One region of the Blautia hydrogenotrophica DSM 10507 genome, then DNA from elsewhere that is predicted to be linked to it. Evidence: riboswitches for the same ligand, from Rfam matches in the RefSeq annotation. Region 1 holds a riboswitch; each other region holds the start of a gene.
What was found. A riboswitch is a leader RNA that binds a small molecule or an ion and turns the genes downstream of it on or off. The one in region 1 is predicted to bind ZMP and ZTP.
Positions count from the first base shown of each region.

Region 1 (5,270 bases):
CTCAGACGGACAACTTTTGATAGACGGCATGGAACCTGGAGTAAAAACCAAAGCAATCGTGGCCTATCTACCGGAACGTACTTATCTGAATCCCAATATGAAAATTTACGAGATTCTTAACTATTTTTCAGATTTCTACGAAGATTTTGACCGAGGCAGAGCCGAAAATATGCTCCAAAAGCTGAATCTTTCCACCCAGGCCCGCATAAAAACTCTCTCCAAAGGCAGCCGGGAAAAAGTACAGCTGGTGCTGGTGATGAGCCGCCGCGCAAAACTCTACTGTCTGGATGAGCCTATTGCCGGAGTGGACCCCGCCGCCCGTGAGTATATCTTAAATACCATCTTAAACAATTACGACGAAAATGCGACGATTTTAATCTCCACACATTTGATTGCCGATGTGGAAAACATTCTGGATGAGGTAGTTTTCATCAAAGACGGAAAAATACGCATGCATGAATCCGTAGATGACATTCGTTTTCTCAAGCAAAAATCTGTAGATGAATTATTCCGGGAGGTATTTCAATGTTAAGCAAATTGATAAAATATGACTTAAAAGCAGTTTCCCCAGTTCTGCTGACCATACATGGCGCAGTTCTGATACTGTCTTTGCTGGGACATTTTTTCATGTCTCTGCTGCATATAAAACCTTTTGATACCATATTCTCTTCTATTTACACGGTGACTCTTCTGACAGCCATCGGAGCTGTCGCCCTAGCCACTATCGTCTATCTTGGCATGCGCTATCACCGCAATCTGTACACAGACGAGGGATACCTGACGAATACGCTGCCAGTCACCGCGAACTGCCATGTCCTCTCCAAATATCTATGCGGAGTACTCTGGTCCTTCCTCGATGCGGCCGTAATTCTGCTATGTGTATTCATTTTTCTGAACGATGAACTCTTTGAATTTTGCCAGGCCGTGTCAGCATACATCCCTGCAAATTTGTTCCTGCTGACAATAGCCACTGTAATCCTGGAACTTTTTATCTCCTGTCTGTCCGTCTACTGCGCCGTGGGCATTGGAAATCTTTTTCACGGCCACCGGGTCATGGGATGTATTGGAGGCTACGTTCTGCTCTACCTGATCAACCAGGTGATAGGGCTGATACTGGCGTTTCCTTTTTTTACCAATGAGACCATTCGAAACGCTGAATCCGCTGACGCGAATAGCCCTGAGGTGCTCTATGAAGTCTCTCAGATCTTAGGCAGAATACTTATTCTCTCCTTGATACTCAGCATTATCATTGGTATTATATATTATATTGTATGTGTCAAATTGCTGGATAAAAAATTAGAAATGGATTAACAGAAAGGATGATTTAAAATGTTGCTTACAACGACTCATGTACTTCAGGGAAGAACTTATGAGGAACTAGGCCTCGCAGAAGGCGCTACCATCCAGACCGTACATTTTGGCAAAGACTTTATGAATGGCCTAAAGACACTGGTAGGCGGAGAGCTCACCTCTTATTGCGAGATGATGGAGAAGGCCCGCGTGATCGCCACAGACCGCCTGATCGCCTGTGCCGAAAAAATGGGAGCGGACGCGGTGATCGGAGTATCCTACACCACAAATTCTATCGCTTCCTCTGCTGCCGAGATTCTCGCCTACGGAACTGCGATTCGTTTTACTGACGGTAAATAAGAAAATTGAAGCAGTATTTTTTACAGCAAATTGCCGGAAACCCACAACGGGTACCCGGCAATTTGTTTTTTTATTATTCTTTTAGTGGTGAAACAAGCGGATGCCCGTAAACGCCATAGCCATTCCATATTTATCGCAGGTCTCAATGACCAAATCATCTCTAACCGAACCTCCTGGCTGCGCAATATACTGAACACCGCTCTTATGCGCCCGTTCGATGTTATCGCTGAATGGAAAGAACGCATCTGAACCCAAAGTCACGCCAGTCATCTTATCCAGCCACTGCCGCTTTTCCTCTCTCGTAAACACTTCTGGCTTCTCTGTGAATACCTTCTCCCACGCACCATCGGCCAGGACATCCATGTACTCTTCTCCAATATACACATCAATCGCATTGTCCCTCTCTGCACGTTTGATATCGTCCTTAAAAGGAAGATTCATAACCTTAGGACTCTGACGAAGGAACCAGTTATCCGCCTTCTGGCCCGCCAGACGGGTACAGTGTACTCTAGACTGCTGGCCAGCGCCGATTCCAATTGCCTGACCATCTTTCACAAAACACACGGAATTGGACTGTGTATATTTTAGAGTAATCAGCGAGATTTTCAGATCTCTCTTAGCCTCCTCACTCAGCTCCTTCTTCGCTGTCACTACATTGGACAACAGTTCATCGTCAATGGGCAGCTCCTGTCTTCCCTGCTCAAAAGTCACCCCGAATACTTCCTTGTGTTCCAGTGGAGCTGGCACATAGTCCGCGTCAATCTGAATCACGTTATAATTGCCTTTTTTCTTCTGGGAAAGTATCTCCAAGGCCTCCTGGGTATAACCCGGCGCGATCACTCCATCGCTGACCTCCCGTTTAATCAGCATCGCCGTGTCCTTATCGCACTCATCAGAAAGAGCGATAAAGTCCCCGAAAGACGACATTCGGTCTGCCCCTCTTGCCCTCGCATAAGCGCAGGCCAGTGAAGACAGTTCTCCTAAATCATCCACCCAGTAAATCTTGGCCAGTGTCTCAGAAAGGGGAAGCCCAATGGCTGCTCCTGCTGGGGACACATGTTTGAAGGAGGTTGCCGCCGGAAAACCCGTAGCTTTTTTCAATTCCCTCACCAGCTGCCATCCATTAAAGGCATCCAAAAAATTAATATATCCAGGTTTTCCATAGAGCACCTTGATCGGCAGTTCACTGCCATCGGCCATATAGATTCTGGAAGGCTTCTGATTCGGATTACATCCATATTTTAATGCCAGTTCTTTCATCTTTGTCCCTCCTCACTGATTCTTATTCACAATTTTCGTCTCATATTTGCCTGTCTCGATATCGATATAGCGTACGAACAGGGAAACCTTATTGTCTTCGTTCAGGTTTTCCCATATCAACTCCGTAAACGCCTCCATATCATCTGGAATCTCCACCAGCTTAGGTTCGCCCTCAAAACTCAAAAGAGGATTTCCATCACACTTGTAGGTATGGATAAAACGCCCTTCTCCAGCCACACAGTTCTCATAGGCAAAAGTAAAACGGTCACAGGCCTGGGGATTTCCGTTGTTGCTCTTTAAGATTGACAGAGCGTAGCTGTATTTTCCGTTCTCTACATGCATCACCCCTGAGATTCTCGGCGTGTAATTCGGTGCATCGGGCTCAAATTCACGGCTGCGCAGAGATTGCTCAAATGTCATCTGGCGGTCCATCCCCTCATAGATAGTATCCGTCTGATCGCCGTTGGTGACAATCGTCTTGTTGCCCAAAACTCGGACCGGAGCGTAGATAATCAAGCTAGGATCGGTAAGCTTCGAGGGGTCATATGCCTGTGTGCGAATTCCCTCTCCCTCCTCCACAAAAACTCGGTTCCGGCTGTTCTCACTTCTACCCATAATAAAATAGGCAGCCACTGCCTTAGTTCCATCTTTGGAACGCCCCAGGATAATTCCACGTCCTGGATAAGAGTTGCTTTTTAGCTCTTTAGCCAACGATAGCATTTCCATAATGGTCTCCTTTCTACACAAAAACCGCCTGGGTATACCAAACGGTTGCCCAGGCGGTCGACATTCTACTTCACTGCACTCCCTGTAGTTTTCCTACTTCCGCCAGTCATGCAGTTATGATTATACTACAATATATTTCTCCATTTGACAAGCCCTAAATATTACTCCAACTCTTTTCTCTTGGCCTCCATCTCTGCTGAAATATCTTTTTTTAACTGTTCCCAAGCTTCTGGATGTTCCACATAATACTTCGGACAGTTTTTTCCCGTCACATCATAGTGGCGAATCACATGATCTATATCCAGCCCAAAACGATTACACAGATAAGCTGTCAATTCCACCAAAGACTGATACGTGGCTTCATTAAATTTTCCCGTCTCATCTAAATGACAGCACTCAATAGAAAGAGTATCCACATTTCTGGAATTGGTCGCATAGGAAATCTCGTTCGTAGGAATACACTGTACAATTTCCCCCTCCAAGCCTACGACAAAGTGACTACTCACCTCGTTAGAATGATTGTCTTTCAGCCCTTCAAAGTAATCTCTGTTATTCTTAGCTGTAGAGCCTGGATTCGCAGTGTAGTGAATCGCCACATACTTCACCTCTTCTAGAGGCGTTCCCGGCCTGGAATATGGATTCACAGTCAACAGCTCCACATCCAGCGGAGGAGCCCCTCTCAGAGGGTCTTCCATGTCCAGATAGGCTCTAGCCGTCTTCTCAGCCTGTAGAGATTTTAATACCAGACGCCCTCCTGTGAAAAGAAGCAAAAGCAGTACTAGACACCCCACTGCCAGCCATATGTAGTTTTCTTTTCTCTTTTGTTTTTTTCTCTGCGGTCTCCTCTGCCTATAGCCTTTGGGGACCGAAGCAGTTCTTCTGGCAGAATTTCTGCTGCCAGTCGCTCTTCTCTGTCTCGTCATAGGTATCCTCGCCTCTTTGCCCTGAAATCCTGTCCCCTTCGTCTTAAGCGGCTGAACGCAAAGCGGGCTGTCCCACAATTACTGTGTAACAGCCCATTTTCATTTCAAAGCAAATTACTCTTCAATGCTGTAATTCGGAGCTTCCTTTGTGATATGAATATCGTGAGGATGTGACTCCTTCAAGGACGCGGAGGAAATTTTTACAAATTTTCCGGTAGTCTTTAATTTCTCGATATTCTCTGCTCCACAATATCCCATACCTGAGCGCAGACCACCCATCAACTGATATACCGTGTCTTCCACGTGGCCTTTATATGCCACACGGCCTTCCACGCCTTCTGGTACCAGCTTCTTTGCGTCTTCCTGGAAATAGCGGTCTTTGCTGCCATTCTCCATCGCAGAGATGGAACCCATTCCACGGTATACCTTATACTTCCTTCCCTGATACAATTCAAAAGTTCCTGGGCTCTCATCACAACCTGCGAAAATACTTCCCATCATGCAGACATTTGCGCCTGCCGCAATCGCCTTCGTAATATCCCCGGAATACTTGATTCCGCCGTCTGCGATAACCGGAATTCCATACTCCTTCGCCACCTCATAGCAGTCCATAACTGCTGTGATCTGCGGCACACCAATTCCAGCAACCACACGTGTAGTACAGATAGAACCAGGACCAATTCCCACTTTTACCGCGTCCACACCTGCCTC
Region 1 covers NZ_CP136423.1:2,537,522-2,542,791, forward strand. Annotated here, with positions in the region: gene BLHYD_RS12135 (ABC transporter ATP-binding protein) at 1-532, shown strand, start outside; gene BLHYD_RS12140 (hypothetical protein) at 526-1,311, shown strand; gene BLHYD_RS12145 (YbjQ family protein) at 1,330-1,650, shown strand; gene BLHYD_RS12150 (phosphoribosylaminoimidazolecarboxamide formyltransferase) at 1,732-2,910, opposite strand; gene BLHYD_RS12155 (IMP cyclohydrolase) at 2,923-3,636, opposite strand; ZMP/ZTP riboswitch at 3,677-3,756, opposite strand; gene BLHYD_RS12160 (peptidoglycan recognition protein family protein) at 3,798-4,559, opposite strand; gene guaB (IMP dehydrogenase) at 4,674-5,270, opposite strand, start outside.

Region 2 (5,270 bases), 630 kb from region 1:
CTTTATTTTCAGAATTTTCTCTGCCACAAAATCCAAGGCTTCTTCCCAGGAAACCCTCTCCAACTTCCCGTTTCTGCGAATCATCGGATATTTCAGTCGGTCTTCATGATTGATAAACTCATAGGCAAACTTACCTTTTACACAGAGAAGTCCTTGATTGGAAGGGCCATTGGCCGGCTTCGCGTCCACAATCACTCCATCCTTGACAGAAAAATCAATCTGGCATCCGACACCACAGTATGCACAGGTCGTCCGGACTTTTTGTGTCTCCCACTCCCGGAATTCGTGGAGGGATTTCGGCATCAGCGCCCCCACAGGACAGACAGACACACAGTTGCCGCAGGAGACACAGGCTGTCTCTGCCATGGTGTCTCCCCCATTGGGAACCACATAGGCTACAGCTCCTCTTTGAGCCATTGCCAGCGCATTGATTCCCACCAGCTCCCTACAGGTTCTCACACATTTTCCGCAGCGGATACACTTATCCATCTCCTGGTAATAAAAACGGTTGGAAGTATCTTTCTCCCGGTGTTCGTAAGGCACCACATACTGGGCTTCCTTCACCCCGTACATTTCGCAGTACTTTTGCAACTTACAGGCGCCCAGCTTCCTACAGTTCATACAGTCCAAGGGATGAGTGGCAATCATCCGGTTTAAAATCCCGATGCGGGCTTTCTTAACCTCTTCTGACTCTGTCCAGACCACCATTCCCTCCCGAGCCTCCGTGTTGCAGGCAGTCAAGAGGCTGACCTCCCCTTCCACCTCGCAGGAACATATTTTGCAGTCCCCGTACTCACTGCAATTGCTACAGTGTTTTGCCGGCATTCTTTCCAAATCGTCAAAACAAAATGTGGGGATGAACACCCCTATTTTCTTAGCAGCCTGTAGAATCGTACTGCCTTCTTCCACTTCGACAGCTCTGTCGTTGATTTTTAGTGTTATCATACCCTTCCTCCTTATCCAAATCAAACATCGGACATGTCTGACTTTTCTCATTTTTAAAAATGATTATCCCATACTCAATTATATATTATATAATTCTTTGAAAAAAATCAATTTTTATATTATTTGTTATTTCAATATCCAAATAATTCCAAATTATTTTTCACTTATCTTCACATGACCCATATGATAAATATTTCCTGTCTCTTTTCTGATAAATCCCAACAGTGTAATGTCCTCTTTTTTGGCAAGAGCCACTGCACTGCCAGTCACCGCAGCCCTGGACAATACCACCGAAAACCCAGCCTGAATTGCTTTTTGAAGATAGTCCTGCGATATCCGCCCGCTACTGAACACCGCACATTTTGGGATCGGTATTTCATATTTCAGCGCATAGCCAATGACCTTGTCCAAAGCGTTATGCCTGCCAATATCCTCCATAGAGCAAAGCACCCTACCTTCCATCATGAGCACACAACTGTGAGCGCATCCAGTATCTGAAAAAAGAGTTCCCGGATTTTCAAACATTTCCTTGGCAGCCTGGAAAATTTTTTTCAGGCTTATACTTTCCACTGGGTCCGCATGTACAGGCTTGATTTCTCCTGCTAAGTCTCCCAACAAAAATCTTCTTCCCAGGGATAATTCCTCCATATGTGTCGGTGTGCACGAAATGGAAATCTCTCTTCCATCTTTCAGTCTGAGGCCGTATTGGTATTCCAGCGCCACGTCATCCTCTTTTTCTTGAAATTGATTCCCTGTAATTTTTAAAATCTGTACTCTTTCTTTTTCCATCTTCCCTCCTCGTCCTTCTGTCGTCCCATCTGGCCGGCTCTCTAACAGTCTTTTATAGAGCTCCGGAGTATTTACATTCAGAATCTGATCTTCCGGGATATCCCTCAAAAAGCACTCATATCCCCATCGGTCCAGTACCCGGAATACCGGAAGCGCACGTTCCTTTATCATCTCTTCTATCGTCTCTGCCATAGCCACCGGATAAACACCGATCAGCGGTTCCTTACGCACACCATGCTCCCACAGCAGCGGAATCTCCCTCCCCCTCGTCAATCCCCTTCGGTGTCTCTCATGATACACCAAAAGCTCCTCTAAAATTTCTGGCGAAAGCCTCGGCACATCCACTGGAAGCACCAGACAAAAAGGCGTCTCCATCTCTTTCATACAGGCATGGAGTCCTCCGAGCGGCCCGCGGTCCGGATACCGGTCCCATACAACCTCCCCGACGTCCCCCTCAAGCTCAAATCCCGACACAAAAATCCGGTCAATCCCAACTTCTTTTGCCTTGTCGATAATCAGCTCCGCGAAGGTCTTTCCGCCATACAAAAGCCGCGCCTTATCTTTTCCCATTCTCAGACTCTTCCCGCCTGCCAAAAGCAGGAGGGAATAGACGTCCTTTCTGTCCATTACTTTTCTCCTCTATTTTTTCTGTGACAAGATTTATATGATTATATCAAAAAAGGCAACATTCACCCTCTTAAGTAAATGTTGCCCAGACGGTCGGCATGCCACAGAGACAGACTCCCACGTGGTTCTCCACATTAAATCCGTCAGTCGTCAGCTCTGTTTTTTGTTAATTTAGCATACCACTTCCCGGTTTTTTTGTCAATATTTTGTGAACTTTTCCTATTTCTGTCCAGTATTGATCTTGACATCATCTCCTGTCCGCAGCCATCCGCCCCTGGCGACCTTGGCGAACACTGCCTGTCTTCGCAAAGAACAGTCCTGCCCTGACTTCGCTAGTTCACACAGTTCAGGATAACATTTTTTAAAAACTTCGGTAATCTGCAAAACCACCTCTCCCATCCTCAGAAAAGTACCCGGGGAAGTCTTTGAAAAGTCAATCCCTTCCACCTGTACGTTTTCTTTGAACTTTTTCAGACAGAAGCCTTCCTCCTGAAAATCTCTGACTTCTACTGGGAGAATGGAAATCTGTCTTTGAAGGTCGCTCCCGTGCCAGTCGCCTTTGATACCGTCTTCCACGGTCAGCTCACAGGCATCACAGGAGATCGGCGCTGCACCCTTTTTCTCATAGATAAAGATTTTCGATATTTTTCCTAGCCCCATAGAATACCTCCTCACTTCATTGACCGGCTGTCTATCCTCACGATTTGTCCCGCCTCTTCCCAGGAATAACCTCCCAGTTCCCTTAATTTTTCATGGAACCTTTCAGATTTTAAAATTTGAAGGAAGCATTTCACCAGCGGAAGCTCTAAGTCTTCTTGATAGAGAGCAAAATCATAGGATTCGTCTCCCACCGGCAAGAAATCCAGCCCCATGGCCTTCGCCGCTGAAAACACTCCCATTCCCGCATCTGCTCCCCCTGAGGCAACCTGAGCAGCTACAGCCATATGCGTCGTGGCTTCACAGTCATACCCGGAAATCTCCTCCGGCGAAATCTGTTCTTTTTTTAGCAGATAATCTAATAAAATCCTTGTCCCTGCTCCCCTCTGCCGATTTACATAGCGGCATCTTTTTAAATCCTCAATCCCGCAAATACCCATGGGGTTGCCTTTTTTCACCATCAATCCCTGCACCCGGCCGACTCCTCGAATCAGAGCCATTGGCTCCTTAAAAATTCGCTTCAGATAACTTTGATTGTAGACGCCGGTGTCTTCATCCAGAAGATGTACCGGCGCGATATGAGCCTCTCTCCTTTTCAGAGCCATCAGTCCGCCCATGCTTCCCACATGCGTGCTAGACAAGTACATCCCTCTGCTGACCTCCGGCATCAAATCCGCCATCACATCCAAAATCAGATCATGACTGCCTATCACCACCAAAGTATTTTCTATTTCCTGAATATCCCGGTAAAGCTCCACGCTCACCGTCTCTGATGCCTCCACACCTTCGCTGTTTTGGGGAATCACGCAGAAGCCGTCTGCACGCACCATAGACATGGCTGCTCCGGCCCCCCTAGCCAGCGGTGCCGCCACCAGCTTCTCTCCCACCTTGCCGACTTTCACCCGGATATACTCTCTGTGTTTGAGACTGGAGACAAGCCTTTTGGAAATTACTGCGTCTACAACAGGATTTTTTCTGCATGTAAAATCTCCCAGCATCGAAAGTACTGGTATCACGAAATTTTCAAATCCAATATAGGCACTCACCGGATATCCCGGCAGGCCAATCACTGGACAGTCATCCACGACAGCCAGAATGACTGGTTTTCCAGGCTTGATCGCAACCCCATGAACCACCACCTCTCCCAGCTCTCTGAGCACATGGACGGTATAGTCTTCTGTCCCTGCGCTGGAACCAGCGTTTATAATTACCAGATCGTATTTTTGAGCCGCCTCTTTGACCGCCCTGCGAATTTTCTCATAGTCGTCGGGAATCACCGGAAAACGCTTAGCCCTTGCTCCTTGCTCCCGCGCCAAATTCTCAAACATACGGGAATTCGATTCAATGATACTGCCCTCCACAGGAGTCTCCCCCGGCTCGATAATTTCTGTACCTGTGGGGAAAATTGCCACGGACGGCTGCACCGCGACTTCTATCTCAGTGATGCCTGCGGAGAGTAAAACTCCCACATCAATGGCACGTATTTTGTGGTGTCCGGGCAGAATCATCTCTCCTGCCACGATGTCCTCGCCAATAGGGCGAATATGCTGCCACGGCGCAGCCGCCTCCACAATCCGCACTTGTCCTTCTTTCCCGGTCTCCAAGAGATCCTCCGCCATAATCACCCCGTCATAAGGAGGACTCACCGGATCTCCCGTATCTACAACCTGATAATCCTCCCCTTCTGTCAGCTCCACCGGCCTGACCTCCGAGGCACCTTTCGTTCTCTGCGTGACTACCGCAATGCCGTCCATGGCCGCAGAATTAAACAGGGGGGAGCAGTATTTCGCATAGACTGCGGAGCGGGTCACCCGGTTCAGACTTTCGGTCACAGGTATCCGTTCCCATTTTACCTCGATCACCGTCTCCAAAACTTTTTTATATTTTTCCAATGCTTCTTCCACAGATATCGTCTTTAAATACAGATTTCTCTTCTTCATCTTTACCTCACATCTCAAAAAAGTTCTACCCAGACTAATTCGCCGGTCTTTAAGCCTTCCTTTCCCATGGGAATCCTCACATAACCGTCCGCTTTCGTCAGCGTGCGCATCAAGCCAGATTTTCCCAGGACCGGTCTGGCCGTATAGCCTTCTCCATCTCCTGGGAACAGTTCAACCATGACACAGGTGTCCTTGCCTGGCGCTGCCGGAATGTTGCTCTGCATAGAGGCCGGTATTTTCAAACTGTCTGCCTCTCCGGTCCTCCACTGTTCCAGCCACTTTGCCAAAAGTCTGAAAACCATGAGGGCGGCC
Region 2 covers NZ_CP136423.1:1,907,542-1,912,811, forward strand. Annotated here, with positions in the region: gene fdhF (formate dehydrogenase subunit alpha) at 1-945, opposite strand, end outside; gene BLHYD_RS08920 (formate dehydrogenase accessory sulfurtransferase FdhD) at 1,099-2,361, opposite strand; ZMP/ZTP riboswitch at 2,438-2,522, opposite strand; gene BLHYD_RS08925 (MOSC domain-containing protein) at 2,581-3,021, opposite strand; gene BLHYD_RS08930 (molybdopterin biosynthesis protein) at 3,033-4,958, opposite strand; gene BLHYD_RS08935 (molybdopterin molybdotransferase MoeA) at 4,973-5,270, opposite strand, start outside.
Region 2: another riboswitch for ZMP and ZTP. It lies ahead of BLHYD_RS08920 (formate dehydrogenase accessory sulfurtransferase FdhD); the one in region 1 lies ahead of BLHYD_RS12155 (IMP cyclohydrolase).

Region 3 (5,270 bases), 560 kb from region 1:
TATGATACCGTCAAAATACAGAGAGTTTTTAAACCCAGAAACGAAAACGCTGAAATTTACGATAAACTTTATAAGATCTACTTGGAACTTCACCCTGCTCTTCACAATTTATATGGAAGCATCAACGGTGTTTACTAATGTTTCTGCCCTGCCATTCGGCAGGGCAGTCATCGGCAACGAAAGGAGCTGCTTATGAAAATAGCAATCTGTGAATTCCATCAGGAGACCAATTCCTTCAACCCCTTTCCTAGTCCTCTAGAAGACTATCTGGTCTTTGGCCTGTGGGAAGGTGAGGAACTGTTAAAAAATGGAAATGGTTCCAGCGCGCTAGATGGAATGATTCACGTTTTGGAAGAAAACAAAGTTCAGATTGTCCCCACCTGCCGCATGTGGGCCAACGCCGCCGGACCGGTAGAGGCCCAAGTCGTAGAGGACTACTGGAAAAATCTGTCCCGCCGCCTAAAAGAAGCACTTCCTCTAGATGGCGTGTGCATTTCACTACACGGGGCTACTCAGTCCACTGCGTCTCAGGACGTATGCGGAGACCTGCTGGAAAAAATTCGCCAGCTCGTAGGCCCCAGTACGATTCTCTCTGCCTCTTTAGATTTGCACGCAAACATCACTGAAAAAATGTTAAAGAACGCTGAATTTCTCTGCGGTTATCACACTTATCCTCATGTAGATTTTTATGAAACTGGATCCCGAGCCGCTTCCCTGTGTCTCCAGCGTCTAAAAAATCCTCAGAAACCTCTCCACACACGATGCATACACCTGCCCATGATCGCCCCTGCAAGTTCTTATACCACCCTCTTCGGCCCTTTTTCCGAGCTGATGCGCCATGCCGAACATTTCGTAGAAGAGAAAAAAATTGCCGATTTTTCCATCTTTCAAAGACAACCCTGGCTGGATGTCGGTGTCGGAGGAAGTGCGGTACTTACTGTCTCTGAATCTGACAGCTCCAAACTTCTTTTGGAACTGGCACGGCGCTTTTTGAATCTGCGACACAGTTTCCATTCTGATATAAGAAGTGTACAGGAAATTATACATGTCGCAGAAAATAATGCCACAGGCAAGCCTCTCGTTCTGGTGGACTCCGCAGATTCTACCAACGCCGGTGCTAATGGCGACAGTGCCTATATACTCCATGAAATCTTGCGCCTGAATTCATCGGTAAAAGCCGCGCTATCTTTGAGATGTGCTCCCGCAGTAAGACAAGCTTTTCAGACAGGAGTTGGAAAGACGGGCACTTTCACCATCGGCGCTTCGATCAATTCCAGCATGAGCGCTCCCGTCACACTCCAGGCATATGTACAATCTTTACACGATGGAATCTATACGCAAGAAGGCCCCGCTAAGCGCGGCCTTGTCAATCACCTGGGTCCTACCGCTGTCCTCAAATTCAGAAACACCTCTATCCTTGTGTCCGAACAGCTCCTAGGAGCCGGAGATCTACAGCTATACCGCCATCATGGAATGGAACCCCTTTTCTACCAGATGGTTGCAGTAAAAACCTGTACCTCTTTTCGAGCGAGTTACTTGCCCGTAGCCAGTGACATCATTGAAGCAGATACTCCCGGTGCCGCCTCTTCTAATCTGCTTACGCTCCCATTCCGTAACCTGCCGAAACGCTTTTATCCTTTTGCTGAAATCGACGAATCGGACCTCACTATCCCAAAAAGATTTCGTTAAACGTGACGAATCCTTTCCTATAACATAAAAACCAGATTTATAACAAATCTGGTTTTTACATTTTTATTCACTTCTGTCTCTTCGGCATCTTCAGCGCCTTTTCTGGAATGCCTTCACAATGACACCCACCACTGCCAAACAGAACAGTATGGGAAGCAACGCGCCAATAATTGTAATCAGCACAAATAAAATCAGTGCTGCCGCCAAAATTACAATCAGCTTTCCATACCATGTGGTAAGGTCCAGTTTTCTAAAAGTCTTTTTGCTCTCTCTTACAAATTCTCCGTCTTCTTCCTGGACAACGTATTCTCCTGTTTCCTGAGAACTCCACGCCCCGGAATCAATCAGCGTTTTGGCGATTAACCATGGGTCTCCAAGCATATCCAAGACTTCCGCCTCCGTCTTTCCGGACGCAATCTCTTTTTCTATATAATCCCGATAGTACTCCACATGACCTCGAAGCTGATTTTCTGAAAGCTGGCCTCTCAAATGCCTCTCCAAACTTTCTAAAAACTCTTTTCTCGTCATAGTTACGTCTCCTCTTTTTCTCCTGATCGCTTGTTTCCCTCATCTTGGAATAGTATACAAGAACTCGACAAGTTTTTGCAAGGCATTTTATCCTTTCTTAAGAATTAAACGTAACGTTTAGCCTGACACTGTCCCGCTGCATATGCAGCGGGATCCCGAGGACTGCAAGCACCAGACTGAGAGAATTGCAGTCTGTGTGCATGCATTTGTGACAGTGAAGCCGAAAAGCTGAATTGATACAATTAAACGTAACTATTCAGCCATAAGCAGCATATGCGGCGATATAAGCTGTTATGGCTGAATAGTTACGGCCGTTCTGAAGGTAGCAGATAGTAATAGCACTTTAATCTGTACAATCCTAGTTCCTTTCTATTTTTTGATATTTCAATATAATAAGGAAAAAAGTTTAACGATAATAATTTATTTTATTTCCTATTATAGTATTTTTAATTTTAATTAAAAATCACTCTAATCCAGTTACTTTTCTTAAAACTTTGATAAATTTTTGACTAAATTCTTGACTTTTATATGCATTAGTGCTAATATATAACCATCAACTAAGGAATCAAAAACAATATCAAAAGATTCCAATCAACCAAGAGGTTTCTAATTACTGACGGATAATTGTGGAATACCACAGGGGAATTAGAAATCTGAAACGCCGACCGTCTGGGCAACATTTGAGCTTCTCGAATGTTGTCCTTTTTTATGCAATAGGAAAGCTCTTTTCACGCCAATGCGCGAGAGTCCTCCTATCACATAAACGCTCCGCGAGGATGCGAACGATGCAGAAGGTATGTCCACAACAAACCTTTCACATCATATCTAACAGGCGTCGGTATTATGGGGGATCCAGAAAGGAGATCATAATTATGGGATTCAAAAGTGACATCGAAATCGCACAGGAGTGCACAATGGAACCGATCACTAAGATTGCTGAGAAGGCTGGGATCGATGACAAATATCTGGAGCAGTACGGAAAGTACAAAGCAAAAATCGACTATAATCTGTTAAAAGAGACCGAAGGCAAAGACGGCAAACTCGTTCTGGTAACCGCTATCAACCCGACTCCGGCCGGAGAAGGAAAGACCACCACGACTGTAGGTCTGGCTGACGGACTTCAGAAATTAGGAAAGAACGTTATGGTTGCTCTGCGTGAGCCGTCCTTAGGACCGGTCTTCGGCGTAAAAGGCGGCGCTGCCGGCGGCGGATACGCTCAGGTTGTTCCAATGGAGGACATCAACCTGCATTTTACCGGTGACTTCCATGCCATCGGAGCTGCAAATAACCTACTGGCTGCTATGATCGACAACCATATCTATCAGGGCAACGCTTTAAATATCGACCCGAGAAAGATCACCTGGAAAAGATGTGTGGACATGAACGACCGTCAGCTTCGTTTCGTGGTAGACGGCCTGGGCGGAAAGACCAACGGAATGCCACGTGAGGACGGCTATGACATCACCGTTGCCTCCGAGATCATGGCAGTTCTGTGTCTGGCAAGCGATATCAACGACCTGAAAAATAGACTGGCAAGAATCGTTGTAGGATATACTTACGGAAAAGCTTCCGAGCAGAAACCGGTAACCGCAGGCGACTTAAACGCACAGGGAGCAATGTGCGCGCTGTTAAAAGATGCCCTGAAGCCAAACCTGGTACAGACCCTGGAGCATGTACCGGCAATCGTACACGGCGGACCATTCGCAAACATCGCACACGGCTGTAACTCTGTCATCGCAACAAAAATGGCACTGAGACTGGGCGATTACGCGATCACTGAGGCAGGATTCGGCGCAGACTTAGGTGCTGAGAAGTTCCTGGACATCAAGTGCCGTATGGCAGGACTGAAGCCAAGTGCAGTGGTAATCGTGGCAACTGTACGTGCACTGAAATACAACGGAGGAGTACCGAAGGCAGATCTGAACAACGAGAACCTGGAAGCACTGGAGAAAGGACTTCCAAACCTGCTGAAACACGTAAGCAACATTAAAAATGTATACAAACTGCCGTGTGTGGTAGCGATCAACGCATTCCCAACCGATACCAAGGCAGAGTTAGACCTGGTAGAGAGCAAGTGCCGTGAGCTGGGCGTAAACGTAGCGCTGTCTGAGGTATGGGCAAAAGGCGGCGAAGGCGGCGTGAAACTGGCAGAGGAAGTCATCAGACTGGTAGAAGAGCCGAACGACTTCACCTACTCCTATGAGCTGGAAGGAAGCATTGAGGACAAACTGAACCAGATCGTACAGAAGATCTACGGAGGAAAGAGAGTTGTGCTGACTGCAAACGCTCAGAAGCAGGCAAAAGAACTGGAAGCGCTGGGCTATGGAAACTGCCCGATTTGTGTGGCAAAAACACAGTACAGCCTGACAGACGATCAGACGAAACTGGGAGCGCCGACCGACTTTGAGGTGACGGTACGTAACCTGAAGATCTCTGCTGGAGCAGGATTCATCGTAGCCCTGACCGGAGAGATCATGACAATGCCTGGTCTGCCAAAGGTACCGGCTGCTGAGAGAATCGACGTGGACGAGACTGGAAAGATCAGCGGATTGTTCTAAAACCTAGCCATAACCTTGTAAAACTTATCGAGTTTTACATCTCCCATAATTCCGCCAAAGAATTAACTTCTTTGGCGGAGTTTTTTATGTATCTTCGTCCGCAGGAACCCAAGCTTTTCCAAATTTCACATCCTTGAAAAGAGCTGCCAAGCCTGTGATCTGCTTCAGCCGCAAAATCTCATCCTTATCCATTCCAAGATGCTTAGAAATCCACTCATCAGACCGTCCAAGCTCATGTAGCTCCTTGACAATATTACTCATCAAATCTACATCGTGGTTTCCTCTGGCACGATTGTGCCGAATCGTACTTGCCATCCTCTGATCTAAAGGTTTCTCTATCACAGAGACCGGGAGCATTCCTTTCTCGCGTTCATAGATATCCTGATGTTCCTTGATGATTCGATAACGATGAAAACCATCCACAATCACGTACAGGTCCTCTACTTTTGCGTAATAACATACAATTGGCATTGTATAGCCATCTTCTTTAATGCT
Region 3 covers NZ_CP136423.1:3,093,083-3,098,352, forward strand. Annotated here, with positions in the region: gene BLHYD_RS14860 (xylulokinase) at 1-138, shown strand, start outside; gene BLHYD_RS14865 (M81 family metallopeptidase) at 193-1,689, shown strand; gene BLHYD_RS14870 (DUF1700 domain-containing protein) at 1,780-2,217, opposite strand; ZMP/ZTP riboswitch at 2,817-2,899, shown strand; gene BLHYD_RS14875 (formate--tetrahydrofolate ligase) at 3,090-4,775, shown strand; gene BLHYD_RS14880 (IbrB-like domain-containing protein) at 4,860-5,270, opposite strand, start outside.
Region 3: another riboswitch for ZMP and ZTP. It lies ahead of BLHYD_RS14875 (formate--tetrahydrofolate ligase); the one in region 1 lies ahead of BLHYD_RS12155 (IMP cyclohydrolase).